DNA from 3 places in the Aeribacillus sp. FSL M8-0235 genome. Region 3 is predicted to be linked to each of the others. Evidence: riboswitches for the same ligand, from Rfam matches in the RefSeq annotation. Region 3 holds a riboswitch; each other region holds the start of a gene.
The links. Region 3 has a riboswitch for cobalamin ahead of NSQ71_RS06760 (ABC transporter substrate-binding protein). Riboswitches for the same ligand answer to the same signal wherever they lie in the genome.

Region 1 (5,165 bases), 2.3 Mb from region 3:
GCATTAATACGGCGGAAATAATATACATAATCCCTATTTTTTTATGGTCAACAGTCGTTAGCCACTCTTTCCACAGCCATTTCCATTTTTTAAAATAGGTTAATACAAAAACAATACCAATAATTGTTAATACAATGGCTGCATCCGCCATATATATAAGGGGTTCGCCGGTAACGAAAAATTCATCCCATTTCACAGCACGTTCCTCCTTCCTTCCGATTAATGTCCTTCGTGCTGATGGCTTTCATGTTCACGATTATCATGATGATCAGATTCAACTTCCTCCAATTTTATGGTACCGTGCTTTTCTTTTGCAGGGATATTGTCTAAATGCTCACCTGGTTTCGCAAAATCAACCCACGCCAAATGTGTTCCAGAAAAAGTCAATTTATCTTTTAAAACTCCGACTTGGATGATTTCGTTAAATTGTTTTTTCGTCAGCAATGGAGCTGATGCTTGTGTTTCTTTCACCCATTTATAAAAATCTTCTTTTTCCATTGCGTTCACATCAAATGTTTGATGGGCAAATCCTTCTCCTGTAAAGTTTGAATTCCGCCCTTTAAACGTCCCGACATGATCAGCCTGCAAATAAAGAGTCATTCCCATTCCAGCCATATTATATTTTTGTCCGCCCAACTCTGGAATCCATAAAGCGCTCATCCCGCCGACAGCTGTCAATTTAAATTCAACTGGAACATCTTTTGGAATGTTGACATAATTGACTGTTTCAATATTTTCCTCTGGATAGCTGAAAATCCATTTCCAATCGGCTGCTGTCGCATGAATGACAATTGGTTCAACTCCTCTAGATTCCTTCGGCGGTTTTTCAAGCTCAAAAGTCGCCTTAACCGTTGGTATCGCCAATGCAATGACAATCAACACAGGAATAGCTGTCCAAATGATTTCCAGAAGTGTATTTCCGTGCTGGTCAGGAGGCTCATAATCAAGATTTTCCGGTCTCTCCCTGTATTTCCATAAAATAACTGCAAATAGCACAAAGATGACAACAATAATAAACAGCATAAACCAAATTGACCAAAGGATTAAATCCTTTTGAACCTCTGCAACAGGTCCTTTCGGATTTAATAAAACAAAGCGTTCACTGCAACCTGTCAACAAAAAAAGCAATGACAGTGGTAAAACCTTCATAAACAAGTTCAACCATTTTTGTTGTTGTGCCGGCATTTTCAATCCCTCTCAAATCAGAAATGTTTTAAATTTTCATAAAAAACCGACTTAATCGATTCAAAAAATAATTGAGTTGTAAATGAACTTTATCACATTTTTATCGAAATAAACTTTAATTCAAAAAACAGTCAAGAAACGATAAATTTTTTGTAAAATTTTTGCCATGAATCTGACACAATATAGAGAAATTCCGTTTTTTCAGGGAATCTTCTCTATATTTTCCAAATAAAAGCTGATGGGAATGTATTTTCGAGGGATGTACATGAAGAAGCTGAAAAATGACGTTTTCATCTGTTTTCTTGAACCGATGTATCATTCTAAATTTGCCAAGTGAGGAAATAAGCAAAATGAGTTAGCAGCCGAGTCAGGGGAAAAATAAACAAATTCATGCTGAAAGGAAGAGTTCGGATAAATGACTTACATACAATTTTCTGTTCAAAAATAAAGCTCCTATCTTCATAAAATCGAGATAGGAGCTGAAGCTTTAGTTTAAATTCAATCCTTTTTTCTGAACAAATTGCTTCATGTACATTCTTGTCGGATTCGAAAGCATGCGAGCCATTTGACCAGTCCAAGTATCTTTGCGAATCCCGTTTGTTCGCTGATCATAATAATTGGATACTATTTCATTATATTGTTCAAGCTCGCGCACATATGCTTCTTGATCTTGCTTATATTCTTCCTCATGATAAATATGCTCAAAAGGTATTCTTGGTTTTTTCGCCGTTTCTTTTGCAGGGTAGCCGACAGTTAATGCAAAAAGAGGGATGACCTTGTTTGGAATTTTCAACAGCTTCGATACTTCTTCTAAATTATTGCGGATGCCTCCGATGTAGCAAATGCCGAGTCCCATTGACTCAGCCGCTAACGCAGCATTTTGAGCGGCCAGTGCAGCATCAATGAGAGCTACCATAAATTTTTCAGTGCTCCTCAATGAATCTTCTACATTTTTGCCTTCCATTTCACCAATGACTTCATGACGGTGCAAATCAGCGCAAAAAATAAATAAATGTCCGCTCTTCTCTACGTAAGCTTGGTTTCCTGCCAGTTCAGCGAGCTTTTTTTTCGTTTGTATATTTTTCACCCCGATAATGGAATAGGCTTGCATGTAACTTGAAGTTGAAGCGGCTTGGGCGCATTCGACAATTAATCGGATTTGCTCATCTGTCAAAGGCCGATCCTCAAAATGACGAACGGAACGGTGATTTAAAATGGTTTTGATAATGTCGTTCAACATAATCATCCTTTCTATAATCCCACTTATTTTTTGAAAAATCACACTTCTTCCAATCCAAGTATTAACATGAAAATGCTGCTCGTTCAAATGATTCGTATTGAAAAATACGTTTTTTATAGCTCCTTTTTCAGTGAAGGCTCCAAGCACCTAATTTTACCATCGTATCTCAAACTATTCACTGCAACGATCCTGTATTGTAAACAACAAAATTTTTCGAATTTACGTTATTAGAAAAATTAAATTTTAAAAACGACCCTCTAAACATTTCACAATTTGTATGTGAATTCCTGCTTCTGTCCATTGATTTCCCAAAATAGGGCAGCACTTTTCTGAACCTAAAAAATAGGGATTGAAAAAACAAAAAAAATCATCTATTCTGATAATTATAGTTTCATATAGTGTTCCAAGCAGCAGGTGCGTCATATTTCATCAGCAATATGCGCTTAAAAGGGAAGATTGGTGAAATTCCAACACGGTCGCGCCACTGTGATGGGGAGCTTTCGGCCAACATCCACTGTTTCAATTTTGAAATGGGAAGGAGGATCGAAAGCGATGATCCTAAGTCAGGAGACCTGCCTGTTGTATGCACTGCCACCTACGCGTCATAGGGAGGAGTGATGAAGCCATGTTGAGATTTAAGCCCTACATGTATCTCAACACGAGTTAGAGTCCACAATTCCCTCTTTTACGCGTAAAAAGAGGGTTTTTTTTATTATGTGTTGAGATACAAATCAAATGGGGGTGTCAATATTGACATTAATTAGTTCAAATCTTGGCTATCCAAGAATTGGTGAAAGAAGAGAATGGAAAAGAGCGCTGGAATCATTTTGGAACGGAAACATTTCAGAAAGCAGCTTGGAGGAAACATTAAAAGATATACGTCTTCTCAATCTGAAAAAACAGAAGGAAAAAGGAATAGACCTGATTCCTGTCGGAGATTTTTCATTATATGACCATGTCCTCGATACTGCATTTATGTTTGGGTATATTCCTTCTAGATTCCAGCATATGGAGCCGACTTCATTAAAAACATATTTTGCAATGGCTAGAGGCTCTGATGAAGCAGAAGCAATGGAAATGACCAAATGGTTCAACACAAACTACCATTATATTGTTCCGGAGCTTGAAAATAAAACGCCGGCGTTAGTAAAGAACCGTCTGCTTGAACTTTTTCAGGAAGCGAAAAACGAGCTGAATATTGAAGCAAAACCGGTTTTGCTAGGTCCAATTACTTTTTTAAAGCTGGCAAAACAATACGATCAACACGATTTTCATAAACATTTGTCTGCTTTAATTCCTGTTTACGTCCAATTGTTGACGGAACTTGCTCAGGCCGGTGCGAAATGGGTGCAAATTGATGAGCCGATTCTTGTACAGGAGCTGGATGATTCATCGATTCCTTTGTTTAAAGAGGTATACGATGCTTTCCACAAAGCGCTTCCTTCGTTAAATATTATTTTGCAAACATACTTTGAAAGTATAACCCATTATCAAGAAATTGTGTCTCTTCCTGTCGCTGCAATTGGCCTGGACTTTGTACATGATCATGGCGTCAATCTGTCGAACATCAAAACGTTCGGCTTTCCGAAAGACAAAATTCTCGCAGCTGGTTTGATCGACGGCCGCAACATTTGGAAAGCATCCTTAGTATCAAAAGCTAAGGAAATCGATGATCTTGCACAATATGTAGATATTGATAGATTGATCATTCAGCCTTCATGCAGCTTGCTTCATGTACCTGTTACAGTTCAAAACGAACAGAGCTTGCCGTCCATATTGAAAAATGCTCTTTCCTTTGCTGATGAAAAATTGGATGAAGTAAATGAACTCGCTCAATATGCAAAAGGGAAAAGAACGATCGATGATTTAAAACAACATGACCGCTCTTATACGGATTTTATCCATTCTTCCTTTCGGACAAATGAGAAGGTTCAAGAGGCTACCAAAAATATCGGAGCATATCCAACGAAACGCTTGGATTATACCGAACGGCAAAAACTGCATAAAAAAAGATGGAATCTGCCGATTTTACCAACTACTACGATCGGAAGCTTTCCGCAGACGAAAGAAATCCGGCAAATCCGCTTAAAATGGCGGAAAGGCGAATATACAAACAAGCAGTATGAATCGGTCATCAATAATGAAATAAAAAAATGGATTGACATTCAAGAGCAGCTCGGTTTAGACGTATTCGTCCATGGGGAATTTGAACGGACCGATATGGTCGAATTTTTCGGGGAAAAATTAAATGGAATTGCTGTTACGAATAACGGCTGGGTGCAATCATACGGGTCACGATGCGTGAGACCGCCGATTATTTACGGAGATGTAGCATTTGATCAGCCGATGACCGTAAAAGAAAGCGTATATGCACAATCATTGACAAGCAAGCCTGTTAAAGGGATGCTGACAGGACCTGTCACGATCCTAAACTGGTCATTTGTGCGCAATGACATCGACCGTATAAGCGTTCTTCGCCAGCTCGCCCTTGCCATTCGCGAAGAAGTGCTAGCTTTAGAGAAAAATGGAATAGGCATGATTCAAGTTGATGAGCCTGCATTACGTGAAGGATTGCCTCTGAAACAATCAAAACAAAAAGAATATATCGAAGGAGCTGCTGAAGCCTTCAAGCTCGCCACCAGCTCTGTTCGCCCGGAAACACAAATCCATACTCATATGTGCTATTCGCAATTTGAAGATATCATGGAGGCAATTGATGACCTTGATGCGGATGTCATTT
Region 2 (5,165 bases), 1.6 Mb from region 3:
TTTCAAATTCTTGAATCTTAGTTGAAATGTTGGTGTAATTACTCATGGTTTCAGCAACTAATAGATGATGTATAAAATTTTGTGTAAAGTATTTTGCTAGACCAAAAGAAAAAAGGTAGGGTATCTCTGATTTGACCAACAACACATTCCAGAGAAAGGAGAACCCTACCTATGTCTAAAAGTATATCGAATGTAGACTGGGTCAATCAACTGGAAAGTGCGATTCGCCAATTAGAACTCATCATGCGTGAAGAAATAAAACATTTCCTCGAAATGGAACAGGCTGGAACGTCGAATATGAGAAACGGTTACTATCAACGAAATCTAGATACGCAATATGGCCGGATTGAAGGTCTTTTGGTCCCAAGAGACTGAAACGGGGAATTCAAACGCAGCTGTTTGCCCCTTACCAACGTCATACCGGCTGGCTCGGAGAAGCTGTCATCAAGATGTATCAAAGTGGCATGAGTACGCGGGAGATTGGCAAGTTTATTGAACGAATTTTTGGAATGCTTATTCTCCTGCAACGATCAGTCGTATGACCGATGTCGTGAAGGAATACATCGAGAAATGGCACACTCGTCCTCTACATAAGCGTTATTCCGTCTTATATTTGGATGGGTTGTACGTAAAACTTCGTCGAGATACGGTAGAAAAAGAGGTCATGTATGTGTTGTTAGGTGTAAACGAAGAAGGATATCGGGAAATTCTTGATTTTTTCGTAGGAGGAAAGGAAAGCGCCTATGGATGGCAGGAGATTCTCCAACAACTATATAACAGAGGCGTAAAGGAAGTGCTTCTGGGCGTATTCGATGAACTAACGGGGCTGGAAGAAGCCTTTAAAGCTATTTATCCGAAAGCCGATGTGCAGCGTTGTGTCGTTCACAAAGTCCGTAACACACTCAGTCGTGTACGGAAAAAAGACCAATTCGAAATGGTGGAAGATTTGAAACTCATTTATCGATCTCCGAATAAAAAAATTGCACTGGAGATGTTTCACCAGTTTGAGTCAAAATGGTCGAGCAAGTATCCGAGAGTGCAATCGTGGGGAAATGAGTTGGATGTCCTTCTTACCTTTATGAATGATCCAAGCAGTATCCGACCAATGCCATCGAACGAACGATCAAGGAGATTCGGAAACGTCTAAAGCCGATGAACAGTTTGAGCAGTTTAGAAGCCGCGGAAAAAGTCATGTATTTGACCATCCAAGACTTTAATGAGAAATGGGCAGGGCGAAAGTTGCGAGGATTTTCCGAAACTCATGAAGCCCTCCAGCGAATGTTTGAAGAACGTTATGATTAACCAAATAATGTAAATTGATGATGGGATCTCCCTTTCCACACAGGAGACTGAATATTCAGTCTCCTGTGTGGAAGAAACAGGCCCTCTCTATTCTAAATCCATTTCAGAGATGCCCTATCTATCTTACATTACACAAAATTCTTGACAGTACCATCATTACTTACTTCAATTTCTGGGTGAATGTATTTTGGAAAAATTGTTGTAGATAATACAATGAATCCTTCCGGAATATTTTTCACAAATACAACTAAATAATTATCATCTACTCTAATTATTTTTGTTTTAAGTTTTTTACCACTATCAGTAACATATGCAACAAAGAATAATTTTTAAATTTATAAAGTTGTCCACAGCGATTTCCAATCATTGTGAATTTATCCAGCTGATCTGTTAATTCCCAGCATGGCTGCAATTAAGCAGCTTACTTAATTTTCTTCGTATGTAAACTCTTGTTTAATAACAACAATATGCTATCCATTCGTTCACCAAGTTTTGCTAGGTTGTGCTTTTAAAAGCAACAAACACGAAACGATTTGGACGCAGCGGACTTATTTATATTTTTATGATTAAAAACAGTAATTTAAACTTTGCTTTATGTATATTTCTCTTCCCAACACAAATAATATTTTCTGTAAAAAAATCAAAGGAGGAACAATCATATGGCTCTCATTCCTTACGATCCTTTTTCTGAGATCAACCAATTTAGACGAAACATGAATCGCGTTTTTTCTGAAGGCTTCCCGCATTTTTTTGAAAACTTTGAGACTATGAATACCCCCCGGCTTGATATTCATGAAACTGCTAATGAAGTAATTGTTACGTGTGATTTGCCCGGCCTTGAAAAAAAGGAAGACGTTGACATTCATCTTGATCGCAACGTTCTTACGATCAGTGGCACAATTCAAAGAAGCAAAGAAGTAAAGGAAGAAGAAATGCATAGACGCGAACGGTTTATCGGGCGGTTTCACCGCGCTGTTGCATTGCCGGCAAATGTAAAAGAAGAAGAAGTGAGCGCGACATATAAAAATGGCGTTTTGGAAATCCGTATTCCAAAACAAACCGAAAACAACAAAAAGAAAATTGATATTCAGTTTCATTAATTGTTTCGTGAGGTTGCAAAATTTCAATCAGCCTCACTTTTTTATTGCAATTTTCGCCAAGTACGATTATGATGAATATATAACATCAAAAATCTATATATTGTGTAATCAAAAACAATTAAATACTATATATTGAAAACCTAACGACAAAGGTGCTGTTTTCAGCTTAAAAGGGAATCCGGTGAGAATCCGGAACTGTCCCCGCAACTGTGAGTGCTACGAAATGAATAATCCACTGTACGTTTCGTATGGGAAGGATTCAAAGTAGGATGAAGCACGAGTCAGGAGACCTGCCTTTGTCCGAACGTTTCTAATTCTTCGGGGGTTGGGAAGATGAAACGATGGTTTGAATGGAGTAGTTTCGCCTTGTAAACTGCCTCCCTTTTAATCATCGTTTGATCCGCTCAGCTTCCTGAGCGGTTTTTTATTTTGATAAGGAGGATGTTTGATGAATATTACGAAAGCATTAAATCTATACGAGGTTTTTCAAAATCATTTTAACAGGAGCGATTGGGAGCTTTATCTAAGACAGCTTGAAAAAAAGTTTCCATCCCTTTCCTTTCATGAATACAGCGAGAGAGTGTCGACAACCCTACAATACCAGCAGATTGATGATCTTGAAAAATTTACAAACCTGCTGATTATTGAAGCTTTAGCAAACATTTCGGAAAGTGAGCCGGATTGGACTTTTTTAGCTGCACACGTATTTCTTGAAAAAATTTACTATGAAGCGAGCCAAAACAGAAATTACAACCAACCGGGCTACGGCGATTTTTATTTGTTAATCGAAACATTAACCGATCTTGGAATCTACAGCCCTCTTTTGCTAGAGCATTATTCAAAAGAGGAAATTATGGAGCTGGGAAATGCCATTGATCCTGAGAAGGACAAGCTGTTTACATACATCGGATTAAGGACCCTTTACGACCGGTATTTAGCTAAAGATTTTCATAAACGAACATTTGAGCTTCCACAGGAACGTTTTATGATCATCGCTATGACGTTAATGATCAACGAGCATCCGTCCAAACGTTTGCATCTTGTAAAGGAAGCGTATTGGGCATTGAGCCATTTATATATGACGGTTGCAACACCTACATTGGCTAATGCAGGAAAATCAGTCGGTCAGCTTTCAAGCTGCTTTATTGATACGGTAGACGACAGCCTTCAAGGCATTTATGATTCGAACACTGATATTGCCAATGTTTCTAAAAGCGGCGGAGGCATTGGAGTTTATTTAGGGAAAATCAGAAGCCGCGGAAGCGATATCCGGGGGTTCAAAGGAGTTTCATCAGGTGTCATTCCTTGGATGAAGCAATTAAATAATACGGCAGTGAGCGTCGACCAGCTCGGCCAAAGAAAAGGAGCAATTGCCGTTTATTTGGATGTTTGGCATAAAGATATTTTCGCCTTCCTAGATGCAAAATTAAATAACGGAGACGAACGGCTGCGCACCCATGATTTATTTACAGGTGTATGCATTCCTGACCTATTTATGGAGCAAGTTGAAAAGCGCGGGGACTGGTATTTGTTCGATCCCCACGAAGTTCGCAAAGTCATGGGATTCAGTCTGGAAGATTATTATGATGAAGAAAAAGGTAACGGCAGCTTTCGGGAAAAATATTTTGAGTGCGTGAATCATCCTTCCTTATCTAAAGAAAAAGTGCCTGCGATTGAAATAATGAAACGGATTATGATCAGCCAGCTTGAAACGGGAACGCCTTTTATGTTTTATCGGGATGAAGTGAATCGAAAAAACGCAAACAAGCATGCCGGCATGATTTATTGCAGCAATTTATGCACAGAGATTGCGCAAAATCAAAGTGCTACTACTGTTGAAGAACAATATGTCGAAGATGGAAAAATTGTCATTGTGAAAAAGCCCGGCGATTTCGTCGTCTGCAACCTTTCTTCCATCAACTTGGCACGGGCTGTTCCAGACAACGTTCTGGAACGTTTAATCCCTATTCAAGTGCGGATGCTGGACAACGTTATCGATTTAAATAACATTCCGGTATTACAGGCAAAGCTTACAAATGAAAAATACCGTGCAATCGGTCTTGGAACGTTTGGCATGCATCATTTATTTGCACTAAAGGAAATTACATGGGAAAGCGACGAGGCAGTCCAATTTGTCGACCAACTATATGAAAAAATTGCGTATTTAACCATTCAGTCGAGTATGGAGCTCGCAAAAGAAAAAGGCGCATACCCTCTCTTTAAAGGCTCGGAGTGGGATACAGGGCGATATTTTGAAATCCGCGGTTATACGTCAAAAAAATGGCAGGAATTAAAGGAAAAAGTGCAGACTTTTGGGATTCGCAACAGCTATTTAATGGCGGTCGCACCGAACGCATCGACCTCCATTATAGCCGGAAGCACAGCAAGCATCGATCCAATTTTCCAAAAAGTTTATTCAGAGGAAAAGAAAGACTACAAAATTCCAGTTACCGTTCCCGACTTAAATGCGAAAACGACTTGGTATTATAAATCCGCTTATTTGATCGACCAAACATGGAGCATCAAACAAAATGCAGTGCGCCAGAAACATATTGACCAGTCCATTTCCTTCAACTTTTACGTCCTAAACACGATTAAAGCGAAAGAATTGCTGGAGCTTCATTTGACAGCTTGGAAATCCGGATTAAAAACAACGTATTATGTCCGTTCGACATCAAGCGACATTTATGAATGTGAATCATGTGCAAGTTAAGGAGGAAGTAATATGGAGCAAACATTAACAAAACGAGTTATTATGGATCC
Region 3 (5,165 bases):
GCCCTTTCTGCCGAAGGTGATACAGAGTAAATGAAGCAGATGGATGGAAGGAAAGATTACACTCTTACCCGGGGAGGTCTGGCTGGCACGCCAAGTAACCTTGGTAACCTATCTAGTGATAGATAGCTGAACAGTCAGAAGTCAGCAGAGGTCATAGTATTAGTTGGTCTAGAACAACTAAGAAGGACCGAACAATTAAGAGAGAATAGCCCTTGGCATTCAGTGAGTCATGATGAACACAGAAAACGTAGTACCTCACTTGAGGGAGGAAGCGGTGAATCCCGTGGGAGATCTCTTGGAGGGTGGAGTGACCACTGGCATAAAGAGAACAGCTATTCACGGAAGTTATAAAGACTTGCGTCAATTATCTTAATTGAACCGCCGTATACGGAACCGTACGTACGGTGGTGTGAGAGGACGGGAGTTAATCGCTCCCTCCTACTCGATTATTCCAGCACAATCGTTCCTAATGAAAAAAATCGAATCAAGCAAGGACGATGGATTAAAATATTTTTCATCCCGTCATACTTTTTTGCCATGAGATGCATATTTTTAAAAAATTGTCATTGTCAAAAACTATTTGTGTCGTATCAAAACACCTTCCGATGGCAATTCTATAATTGGGAGGTGACATGCGATGGCACAAGACGTTTTATGTGAAGTAAACAACTGCAAATATTGGGCGGATGGAAATAGATGTTCAGCTGATTCCATTTATGTTGTCAGCCATTCGGGGAAAACCGCCAAAGATCAAAAGGAAACGGATTGCAAAACATTTGAACCGGAAACTGTCTAAATAATGGAGAGGGCCGAATTCCATTTCGGCTCTCTTTTATTATTGATAATGATTTTCAATTTTATTCACGTTTATTGGAAAATAGATTAAAAAAATGATCATACATGTTTGTTTAATTCCGCAATCATGGAGGAAAGCTGTTGAACAGCGAATTGAAGGTTGGAACGGTAAATCGATAAAATCATTTCTCCGTAACGATCTCCAGGAACTGCCCACTTTCCATTTAATTCTTTCCAAGTGGTAGCTGATCCGCGCTTCACATAATGAAATCTTGGATCTACAAGCGGCTCATCACTTGGAAGAGGCTTTGTTGTTGCATAAGCAAACAAGTGCTGCAAATGAGCGAGAACTCCTTCTCTCGATGTGGAGAAGCTTGCTCCTCGGACATTCGGGCCTGTCGCTCCAATTCCGGCAAAATTGTTTTGGCTGCGGTCGACAACCCCGGTGAAGCGAAAATAGTTCGTCTCATGAATGGCTTGTGCGTAAGCGATATCACCGCGTATTCCGTATAGTTTGCTTAATTGGATATATAAATCACCCAGTTGAGGTGCATCTGGATTCGTATTTTTTACGAACTGATCCAACAATGTTCCTGATAAAAGCGGTTCTCCTAAAATAGAAATGTCTTCTGTAGCGGATGCTTGCGGCTCTGATGTAGACAGCAAGCTGGCTAGTTGATTTTGCCTTGGCGGATTTGCTCGCTGCTCTTCGGGAGTTAAAATAAAAGCATCTTTATAGCCCAGCTGCACAAGTTTTGCCAGTTGCTCCTTCGCATTTTCCAAATGTTGAAAAGCCCCTGCTTGAACACGGTAAAAACTTGTGCCGTTAACATTAGCAGGTGAAATAAAACTGTCCACGTTTTTTCCCTTCAGTTCCTTTACGCGTTGTTCTGCATTTTTACGCTCTTTGAAGGAACCGGCAATCACTTTGTAAAGCGTGTTGTTTGAAGCAGGAGCCGACGGTTTTGTCGACGGCTTTTTTGTTGTGCTTGTCTTTCTCTTTAAATTAAGGGCTTTTCCTATCCCTTCCGCCACACTGGCGGCAAAATCACTTATAAAAGCAGAAGAGGTTAACAATTTGATATCGTTAGGATTATCGATAAATAATGTTTCCAATAGAACCGCGGGCATTTTCGTTTCTCTCAACACAAAAAAATTGGCGCTTTTTTTTCCGCGGTCCTGTACGTTATATTTTGGCCCGATTACGCTCATAATATGATTATGAATGATGGAACGGTATTGAATCGTTTTATTGGATGCACCGCGGTTGTAAATATAGCTTTCAAATCCTGTTCCGCCCCCTGAATTGACATGGATGGAGCAGAAAAAATCGACATTTAGTCTGTTTGCCAAACTCGTTCTTTCTTCTAAACTGACAGTGCGATCGTTCGTTCGTGTCATCACGACATCTACTTGAAAGTTTTCTAGCAAATGGTCTCTGGCTATTAAGGCAATAGTCAGCGTAAAGTCTTCTTCTTCATAGCTTCTAAATGTTGCACCAGGATCACTTCCACCGTGGCCTGGGTCTAAAAGAACGACTGTCACTTATGGATCCTCCTTCGTTCCTAAAATCAATTACCCATCCATTAAAATTTTATTCATTTTTACGGTAATCGGTTCAAATCAACACGGTTGAATTGAAAACCTTATAAAAAGTCCAATATAAAACTTGACATAGCATTTTCACATTTTTTCTACCAGAACGGATTTGAATGATGTATAATTACATTCGTCGACAATTTCATTCAAAAGCAAACAGGTGCGGATACTTTTGTCCGCTTAAAAGGGAAGTTTGGTGAAAATCCAACGCGGTCCCGCCACTGTGAATGGGAGCAACCTGAAAATGCCACTGTGTCTACGGGAAGGTTCAGGGAGCGATGACCATGAGCCAGGAGACCTGCCTGTTTGAACACGCCTAAAAACCCTACGAGGATAGGGAGGTGTTTGAAAACAGAACAAAGCGATATGCTTGTTTTCAGACATCTTCTTATCAAAAAAAGAAGATGTTTTTTTATTGGAGGAGGAAAATGATGAAAAAACTATCTGCACTATTTTTAGCCTTATTACTTCTATTTGGAATTGCGGCTGGATGCGGCCAACAAAATACATCAGAGCCGTCTGAAAACAAAAGCAATCAAAAGACGGAAGAGACGGCTTCACAATTTCCGGTGAAGGTCAAGGACGGTTTAGGAAATGAGGTGACGGTAAACGAAAAACCGGAGCGGATTGTTTCGCTAATTCCAAGCAATACTGAAATTGCCTATGCTTTAGGGTTGGGTGAACAAATTGTCGGTGTAAGTGATAATGACAACTATCCGGAAGATGTTCAAAACAAAGAAAAGGTTGGCGGGATGGAATTTAATGTTGAAAAAATTATTTCTTTAAAACCGGATCTTGTTTTAGCGCATGCTTCCAGCGCCCATAACTCGCAGGAAGGGCTGAAGCAGCTGAAAGATGCGGGAATAAATGTTTTTGTAGTCGAAGATGCCCAATCATTTGATAAAGTGTATGACTCCATCCAGACAATCGGCAAAATTACAGGGACAAGTGACAAAGCCGAAGATATTGTGGCTGAGATGAAAACGAAACTGGCGGATATTCAAGAAAAAGGAAAAACGATTCCGGATGATCAAAAAGTGTCTGTTTTTGTCGAAGTGAATCCCGCACCACAAATCTATACGACTGGAAAAGGAACGTTTATGGATGAAATGCTAACGATCATTGGAGCAAAAAATGCAGCGGGCGATCAAGAAGGCTGGCCGCAAATGACGGAAGAAGCCGTTGTAAAACTGAACCCAGACGTCATTGTGACGACATACGGCTATTACGTCGATAAAGCTGTTGACCAGGTGTTGGCACGCAAAGGATGGGAAAATGTATCAGCGGTGAAAAATAAACGGGTTTACGATGTGCATTCCGACTTGGTGAGCCGCCCAGGCCCAAGATTGGTTGAAGGAGTAGAAGAACTTGCGAAAGCAATTTATCCGGATGTCTACAAAAAATAAACATGTGGTCGCCTATACGGCGACCGCTTGTTTTCTTATTTTTTCCGTCTTTTTAGGAATTTCTATCGGAACGTTTCACATCACGTTTAAGGATATTTTCCAAATAATTTTCAATCAACTGTTTCATACTGGTTTGGCGCCGGACATTGATGAAAGCATGAAAAGCATTGTGCTTGATATTCGACTTCCTCGTGTCGTTTTAGCCGGACTTGTCGGAGCCTCGCTTGCAATGGCGGGGGCTTGTTATCAAGGGCTTTTGCAAAACCCTTTGGCAGATCCTTATACGCTCGGTGTTTCATCAGGTTCTTCTTTAGGTGCTGTACTTGTTCTTTTTTTCGGCATTCAAATTCCTTTTTTCGGCTCATTCACTTTGCCGGTTGTCAGCATTTTTACGGGTTTTTTAACGATTTTGGCTGTGATTTTGTTCGCCAATTTCATTGAAAAAACGATGAGGATTGAAACGATTGTGCTGACCGGAATTATTTTAAGTTCCTTTTTAAGTGCTTTCATTTCATTAATGATTGCCCTGACAGGCGAAGAATTGCGACAAATTGTCAACTGGTTGTTAGGAAGCGTTGCGATGCGCGGCTGGGGATACGTATTGATGCTTTTGCCGTTTTTTTTAATCGGGTCCATTTTGATTTTTGTAAACGGAACAGAATTAAACGCTCTGTCCTTTGGCGAAGAAAAGGCGAAGCAGCTTGGGGTCCATGTAAAAAGGAGAAAGCTGTTTATTTTAGCATCATCCTCTTGTTTAGCCGGTGCGGCCGTTGCCATCAGCGGAACGATTGGGTTTGTCGGTCTTGTCATCCCGCATGTAAACAGGCTGCTTTGGGGAAGTGATTATCGCCATCTTCTCCCTCTGTCCGCCATTTTTGGCGCCGCTTTTTTAATTTTGGCGGATCTCGTTTCAAGAACGATCGTGTCGCCGACAGAACTTCCGATCGGTGTGATCACGGCTTTAATCGGCGCTCCCAGCTTTGCCTTTATTTTAATGAAACAAAGAATGGAAAGAAGAGGGTAACATGCTGCAAGTCAAGAACATTTCGGGAGGCTATCAAGAGCGAAAGATTATCGAAAACCTTTCCTTCTCAGTAAAAAAAGGGGAAATATTTGGCATTTTGGGGCCAAACGGGAGTGGAAAGACGACACTATTAAAAATGATCAGCGGGATTCTTCCGGTTAAAAGCGGCACGATCGAGCTTGCCGGCAAACCTCTTTCTGCTTATTCTCCGAAAAAATTGGCGCAAAACATCGCTTCATTGCCGCAAATCCCAACGCAAATGTTTGATTATACCGTTTGGGAGACAGTGGCGCTCGGCCGTTATCCTTTTCAAACGGGTTTCTTCAAGCGGTTGACGGGAG

Region 1: it holds a riboswitch for cobalamin, as region 3 does, so the genes downstream of both, metE (5-methyltetrahydropteroyltriglutamate--homocysteine S-methyltransferase) here and NSQ71_RS06760 (ABC transporter substrate-binding protein) in region 3, are expected to answer to the same signal.
Region 2: it holds a riboswitch for cobalamin, as region 3 does, so the genes downstream of both, NSQ71_RS14575 (ribonucleoside-diphosphate reductase subunit alpha) here and NSQ71_RS06760 (ABC transporter substrate-binding protein) in region 3, are expected to answer to the same signal.

Annotation. Positions count from the first base shown of each region.
Region 1 is NZ_JBBOBW010000001.1:3,652,753-3,657,917, forward strand. It holds gene qoxB (cytochrome aa3 quinol oxidase subunit I) at 1-196, opposite strand, end outside; gene qoxA (cytochrome aa3 quinol oxidase subunit II) at 220-1,185, opposite strand; gene nfsA (oxygen-insensitive NADPH nitroreductase) at 1,673-2,422, opposite strand; cobalamin riboswitch at 2,821-3,019, shown strand; gene metE (5-methyltetrahydropteroyltriglutamate--homocysteine S-methyltransferase) at 3,161-5,165, shown strand, end outside.
Region 2 is NZ_JBBOBW010000001.1:2,977,656-2,982,820, forward strand. It holds gene NSQ71_RS14560 (TnpV protein) at 1-139, opposite strand, end outside; partial or broken gene NSQ71_RS14565 (IS256 family transposase) at 172-1,302, shown strand; gene NSQ71_RS14570 (Hsp20/alpha crystallin family protein) at 1,962-2,402, shown strand; cobalamin riboswitch at 2,536-2,714, shown strand; gene NSQ71_RS14575 (ribonucleoside-diphosphate reductase subunit alpha) at 2,851-5,115, shown strand; gene NSQ71_RS14580 (ribonucleotide-diphosphate reductase subunit beta) at 5,128-5,165, shown strand, end outside.
Region 3 is NZ_JBBOBW010000001.1:1,383,899-1,389,063, forward strand. It holds gene NSQ71_RS06750 (DUF1540 domain-containing protein) at 638-796, shown strand; gene NSQ71_RS06755 (N-acetylmuramoyl-L-alanine amidase) at 895-2,340, opposite strand; cobalamin riboswitch at 2,536-2,714, shown strand; gene NSQ71_RS06760 (ABC transporter substrate-binding protein) at 2,826-3,800, shown strand; gene NSQ71_RS06765 (FecCD family ABC transporter permease) at 3,763-4,824, shown strand; gene NSQ71_RS06770 (adenosylcobinamide amidohydrolase) at 4,826-5,165, shown strand, end outside.